Peterkaempfera bronchialis: one gene and its partner. The protein of the gene in region 1 interacts with the protein of each later gene in a pairwise test. Links are inferred from orthologs where the notes say so. Each region holds a gene or a part of one and is shown in the gene's direction. Other genes may lie near its edges.

Region 1 (3,042 bases):
GCGCGCCGGGGGTGCCGCTGGCGCTGCTGCGGCGGGCCGGTGCGGCGGCGGTCTCGCTGGACCTGACCCTGCTGACCCAGCGTGACGACGATGCGGTGGGGGAGGCGGTGGAGGGCGGCACGCGCATCCTGGCCGGGGTTCTCCCCGGCACCGACGCCGCGTTGTCGGACCCTGCCGGTAGTGTCGCTGTTGTCAGGAGGTTGTGGCGCAGGCTGGGGTTCGACCCCGAGTCGCTGGCCCGCCGAGTCGTGGTGACGCCGAGCTGCGGGCTGGCGGGGGCATCCCCGGCCTACGCCCGCCGTGTGCTGTCACAGAGCGTCACGGCGGCCAGGAGCCTGGCGGACACGCCGGAGTAGTAGGCGTATCGAGGTTTGGGAGGCTCGCGTGGCCGGTGACGGCAAGGTCGTGGACCTGGCGGAGGTGCCGGCGGACGTCCGGGAGCGGCACTCCACGCTGGCGCAGGAGATCGAGGACCACCGCTTCCGCTACTACGTCAAGGACGCGCCCGTCGTCAGCGATGCCGAGTTCGACACGCTGATGCGGGAGTTGGAGGGGCTGGAGGAGCGCTATCCGGTGCTCCGCACCCCCGACTCGCCCACCCAGAAGGTCGGCGGCGCCTACTCCAACGAGTTCGCCGAGGTCGAGCATCTGGAGCGGATGCTCAGCCTGGACAACGCGATGAACGACGAGGAGCTGGACGCCTGGGCCGAGCGGATCGCCCGGGAGCTGGACGGCATCCCGTACCACTTCCTCTGCGAGCTCAAGGTGGACGGCCTGGCGGTCAACCTCACCTATGAGAACGGGCGGCTGGTCCGCGCCGCCACCCGGGGCGACGGCCGCACCGGTGAGGACATCACCGCCAATGTCCGCACCATCGCCGAGATCCCCGACATGCTGCGGACCGACGGCGGGCACCCCGCTCCGGAGCTGGTGGAGATCCGCGGCGAGATCTATCTGCCGACCGAGAAGTTCACCGAGCTGAACGCCGCGCTGGCCGCCGAGAACGAGCGCCGCAAGGCGGAGAACGAGCAGCGCACCGCCGAGGGCAGGCGACCGCTGGCGATGGTCCGGCTCTTCGCCAACCCGCGCAATGCCGCCGCCGGGTCGCTGCGCCAGAAGGACCCGCAGGTCACCGCGGGCCGCCCGCTGCACATGGTGGTGCACGGCATCGGCGCCCGCCGGGGGCTCGACCTGGACTGCCAGTCGCACGCCTATGACCTGCTGCACGCCTGGGGGCTGCCGACCGCCCGGCACAACAAGGTGGTCGGCTCGCTGGCCGAGGTCAAGGAGTTCATCGCGTACTTCGGCGACAACCGGCACTCCGTCGAGCACGAGATCGACGGCGTGGTGGTCAAGGTGGACGAGATCGCCCTCCAGGGCCGCCTGGGCGCCACCTCCAAGTCCCCGCGCTGGGCCATCGCCTGGAAGTACCCGCCGGAGGAGGTCACCGCCAAGCTGGCCTCCATCCGGATCGGCATCGGCCGCACCGGCCGGGCCACGCCGTATGCGGTGCTGGCCGAGCCGGTGAAGGTGGCCGGCTCCATGGTGCAGTACGCCACCCTGCACAACCAGGAGGTGGTCAAGGCCAAGGGCGTACTCATCGGGGACACCGTGGTGCTCCGCAAGGCGGGGGACGTCATCCCGGAGATCCTGGGCCCGGTCGAGGACCTGCGGGACGGCACCGAGCAGGAGTTCACGATGCCCCGGGAGTGCCATGAGTGCGGCACCGAGCTGCGGCCCATGTCCGAGGGCGACATCGACCTGCGCTGCCCCAACGCCCGGCACTGCCCGGCCCAGATCCGGGAGCGGATCGCCTACCTCGGCGGCCGTGAGGCGCTGGACATCGAGGGGCTGGGCTATGTCGCCGCCACCGCCCTCACCCAGCCGCTGGAACCGGCCGACCCCCCGCTGGCCGACGAGGCGGGCATCTTCGACCTGAAGATGGAGCAGCTGCTGCCCATCCGGGTGCTGGTCCGCGACCCCAAGTCGGGCCTGCCCAAGCTGGACGACCGCACCGGCAAGGAGAAGGTGGTCTCCTTCTTCGCCACCACCAAGGGCGAGCCCAAGAAGACCGCCCAGCTGCTGCTGGACAATCTGGAGGCCGCAAAGCAGCGACCGCTCTGGCGGTTCGTCAACGGGCTGTCCATCCGCCATGTCGGCCCGGTCGCCGCGCAGGCGCTGGCCCGGGAGTTCCGCAGCCTGGAGCGGATCGGCGAGGCCGGCGAGGAGGAGTTGGCCGCCACCGAGGGCGTGGGGCCGACCATCGCGGCGGCGATCACCCAGTGGTTCGCCGAGGACTGGCACCGCGAGATCGTCCGGCGCTGGGAGGCCGCCGGCGTCCGGCTGGAGGAGGAGGCGGTCGCCGACGAGGGGCCGCGCCCGCTGGAGGGCCTGACCGTGGTCGTCACCGGCACCCTCGCCTCGCACACCCGGGACGGGGCCAAGGAGGCCCTGGTCTCCCGGGGCGCCAAGGTCACCGGGTCGGTCTCCAAGAAGACCGCCTTTGTGGTGGTCGGCGAGAACCCCGGCTCCAAGTACGACAAGGCCGTGCAACTGGGCGTGCCGGTGCTGGACGACGACGGCTTCGCCGTCCTGCTGGAGCAGGGGCCGGACGCCGCCCGCGCCCTGCTGGGGCTGCCCACCGCCGAGGAGGACTGATCCGGAGTCACCTCCCTCGGATGCGAGGAGAATTGGTGCACTGGGTTACCGGATGACACCGCTCCGTGGTAGTGCACGTTCGGATGTCCGAAACCCTGCCCGTGCCCCGTACATGGATTTACCCTTGAACGCAGCCTGCCCGCGCGAGCGGGGCGCGGCGACAGCGCTGTCGCGTGCGGAGATCACCAGGTGAGGCACCCACCACCCGCACTGTGAGCAGCCGCTCGACCGTGCGGGCGGTGCCGCCCTGCGCCGCCGTGGTCCGGGAGATGTGCGACTCCGGGACCGGACGACGGGTCAGGCACCGGGCAGCGGCACAGGCAGGCAGGGGCGGCTCGGCGGGGCGGGGACCGACGGAGGATCTGCGCATGGAACGGCACTCCA
Region 2 (3,501 bases), 2.7 Mb from region 1 along the record:
GTGCGGCTGGCCGAGTGCTGCCTGCTCGACGGGCGGCCCGAGGCGGCCGAGCAGGCGGCGGACCGGGCACGCGGGCTGGCGGCGGGCATGCTGTCGATCCGGGTGGCGACGGCGCTGAAGGAGTTCGACGCCGCCCTGCGCGCTCCGCGCACGGAGCGGCGGGCCGCCCCGGCCGAGGGCCGCGCGGGCGGTGGCGCCCCTGCGGTACCCTGACCCCATGCGAACCGTGCGCCTGCTCCTTAGCCGGCCGCGCTGACCAGCACCGGCCGACGCCTGGCGGACAGGCCGGAGTCGGCGCGGCGACCCCTCATGCGAGGGGTTTTTTCATTTCCGGCTGACATGACGGTTCGCTATCTGACACCGATGGAGTCCTGAGGACGATGAGCGAGACGACCCCCGCTGCGGGCGCGGCCGAGACCGCCGCCGGCGAGCCCTTCCGCTACACAGCTGCCCTGGCTGCCGACATCGAGGCGCGCTGGCAGGACCTGTGGGAGAAGGAGGGGACGTTCAACGCCCCCAACCCGACCGGCCCGCTGGCCGATCCCGCAGCCGGCGACATCACCGGCAAGCCGCATGCCTTCATCATGGACATGTTCCCGTACCCCTCGGGTGCGGGCCTGCACGTCGGGCACCCGCTCGGGTACATCTCCACCGACGTCTACGCCCGCTTCAAGCGGATGACCGGCCACAACGTCCTGCACACCCTGGGCTACGACGCCTTCGGCCTGCCCGCCGAGCAGTACGCGGTGCAGACCGGCACCCACCCCCGGGTCTCCACCGAGGGCAACATCGAGGTGTTCCGCGCCCAGCTGCGCCGCCTGGGCCTGGGCCACGACTCCCGCCGGTCGATCGCCACCATCGACCCGGACTACTACCGCTGGACCCAGTGGATCTTCCTGAAGATCTTCGAGTCCTGGTACGACGAGTCCGCCGACCGGGCCCGGCCGATCGCCGAGCTGGTCGAGCAGTTCACCACCGGTGAGCGCGCCACCCCGGACGGCCGTCCCTGGGCGGCGCTGACCTCCACCGAGCGCGACGAGCTGCTGGGCGAGTACCGGCTGGCCTACGCCAAGGAGGTACCGGTCAACTGGTGCCCCGGCCTGGGCACCGTGCTGGCCAATGAGGAGGTCACCGCCGACGGGCGCTCCGAGCGCGGCAACTTCCCGGTCTTCAAGGCCAAGCTGCGCCAGTGGATGATGCGGATCACCGCCTACGCGGACCGCCTGATCGCCGACCTGGACCTGCTGGACTGGCCCGAGGCGATCAAGCTCCAGCAGCGCAACTGGATCGGCCGCTCCCAGGGCGCCCGGGTGGACTTCGCGGTGGACGCCGACGGCGGCGCCGCCGTCACCGTCTTCACCACCCGCCCCGACACCCTGTTCGGCGCCACGTACATGGTGCTGGCCCCCGAACACGATCTGGTCGACCGGATCATCCCCGCCGCCTGGCCGGAGGGCGTCCGCGCGGACTGGACCGGCGGCGCGGCCACCCCCGCCGAGGCGGTCGCCGCCTACCGCGCCGAGGCCGCCGCCAAGTCCGACGTGGAGCGGCAGGCCGACGCCAAGGTGAAGACCGGCGTCTTCACCGGCGCCTACGCGGTCAACCCGGTGAGCGGCGAGCGGATCCCGGTCTTCATCGCCGACTACGTACTGATGGGCTACGGCACCGGCGCCATCATGGCGGTGCCCGCCCACGACTCCCGTGACTTCGCCTTCGCGCGGGCCTTCGGTCTGCCGATGCGCTGCGTGGTGCAGCCGAGCGACGACCGCGGCACCGACCCGTCCACCTGGGACGACGCCTTCGACTCCTATGACGCGGCGATCATCGCCTCCGCCAATGACTCGGTCACCCTGGACGGCCTGGGCGTGCCCGAGGCCAAGAAGCGGATCACCGACTGGCTGGCCGAGCGCGGCCTGGGCGAGGGCACCGTCAACTACCGGCTGCGCGACTGGCTCTTCAGCCGCCAGCGCTACTGGGGCGAGCCCTTCCCGATCGTCTACGACGAGGACGGCGTGGCCCACGCGCTGCCCGAGTCGATGCTGCCGGTCGAGCTGCCGGAGATCGACGACTACTCGCCGCGCACCTTCGACCCGGACGACGCGGCGACCTCCCCGGAGACCCCGCTCTCCCGGGCCGAGGAGTGGGTCCACGTCGAACTGGACCTCGGCGACGGGCCCAAGCGCTACCGCCGCGAGACCAACACCATGCCCAACTGGGCCGGCTCCTGCTGGTACGAGCTGCGCTATGTCGACCCGCTCTCCAGCGACGTGGTCGTCGACCCGGCCGCCGAGCGGTACTGGATGGGCCCCCGGGACGGCAAGCCGGCCGGCGGCGCCGACCTGTACGTCGGCGGTGCCGAGCACGCCGTACTGCACCTGCTGTACGCCCGCTTCTGGCACAAGGTGCTCTTCGACCTGGGGTACGTCTCCTCCTTCGAGCCGTTCCACAAGCTGTACAACCAGGGCATGATCACCGCCTGGGTCTACCGCGACGCGCGGGGCTTCGCGGTGCCCGCCGCCGAGGTCGAGGAGCGCGACGGCCAGTACTACTGGCAGGGCCAGGAGGTCCGCCGCGAGGCGGGCAAGATGGGCAAGTCGCTGAAGAACACCGTGGCGCCCGACCAGATCGCCGAGCAGTACGGCGCCGACACGCTGCGCCTGTACGAGATGGCGATGGGCCCGCTGGACGTCTCCCGCCCCTGGGAGGACCGGGCGGTCGTCGGCTCCTACCGCTTCCTCCAGCGGCTCTGGCGCAATGTGGTGGACGAGGAGACCGGCGAGCTGGTCGTCACCGACGAGGAGCCGGACGACGCGACCCTGCGCGCCCTGCACCGGGCGGCCGACGGCATCCGGGGCGACATGGAGGGGCTGCGCTTCAACACCGCCGTCGCCAAGGCCATCGAGCTCAACAACCACCTGGTCAAGCGCGGCTCCACGCCGCGCGCGGTGGCCGAGCGGCTGGTGCTGCTGGTCGCGCCGCTGGCCCCGCACATCGCCGAGGAGCTGTGGCGCCGCCTGGGCCACGCCGAGTCGCTGGCCTTCGCCGACTACCCGGTGCCCGACCCGGCGTACCTGGTGGACGAGACCGTGACCTGCGTGGTGCAGATCAAGGGCAAGGTCAGGGCCCGGCTGGAGGTCCCGCCTGGCATCGGCGAGCAGGAGCTGGAGGCGGCGGCGCTGGCCGACGAGGCCGTGGTCCGGGCGATCGGCGGCGCGGCCGTCCGCAAGGTGGTCGTCCGGGCGCCCAAGCTGGTCAACATCGTCACCGGCTGACAGCTGTCGCTGCGGGGCCGGGCGGAGGGTCCTTCCTCCGCCCGGCCCCGCCCCATGTCGGGGCAGTACGTCGGGGGAAACCCCGAACTGTCCCTGAACTCCGGGAACCCGCCCGGATTGTCCGGTCGTTGGCCCTGCGGACCCGGCTACGGTGGAACCACCGGAACGGCAGGACCGGACATCCCGAGCGGGGCCCTTCCGGTGGTCCCGCCCTCGTGCGGAGGTGGCA

What was found. The genes of interacting proteins can lie anywhere in the genome.
Region 2: the proteins of ligA (region 1) and leuS interact in binary tests that used the Escherichia coli proteins (3 or more experiments, as listed by UniProt). The link is inferred for Peterkaempfera bronchialis from one-to-one orthologs.

What each region holds. Positions count from the first base shown.
Region 1 is NZ_CP031264.1:4,745,941-4,748,982, forward strand. The notes cover bases 50-3,021. They hold ligA (NAD-dependent DNA ligase LigA), read left to right. Parts: upstream 50-384; coding sequence 385-2,658; downstream 2,659-3,021. Other genes in these bases: C7M71_RS21200 (methionine synthase), read left to right, coding at 50-356. Outside these bases: more of C7M71_RS21200, read left to right, coding at 1-49; C7M71_RS21210 (putative bifunctional diguanylate cyclase/phosphodiesterase), read left to right, coding at 3,027-3,042. UniProt on the Escherichia coli protein: DNA ligase that catalyzes the formation of phosphodiester linkages between 5'-phosphoryl and 3'-hydroxyl groups in double-stranded DNA using NAD as a coenzyme and as the energy source for the reaction.
Region 2 is NZ_CP031264.1:1,998,971-2,002,471, reverse strand. What follows is about bases 42-3,472. They hold leuS (leucine--tRNA ligase), read left to right. Parts: upstream 42-380; coding sequence 381-3,272; downstream 3,273-3,472. Other genes in these bases: C7M71_RS08780 (hypothetical protein), read left to right, coding at 42-213. Outside these bases: more of C7M71_RS08780, read left to right, coding at 1-41.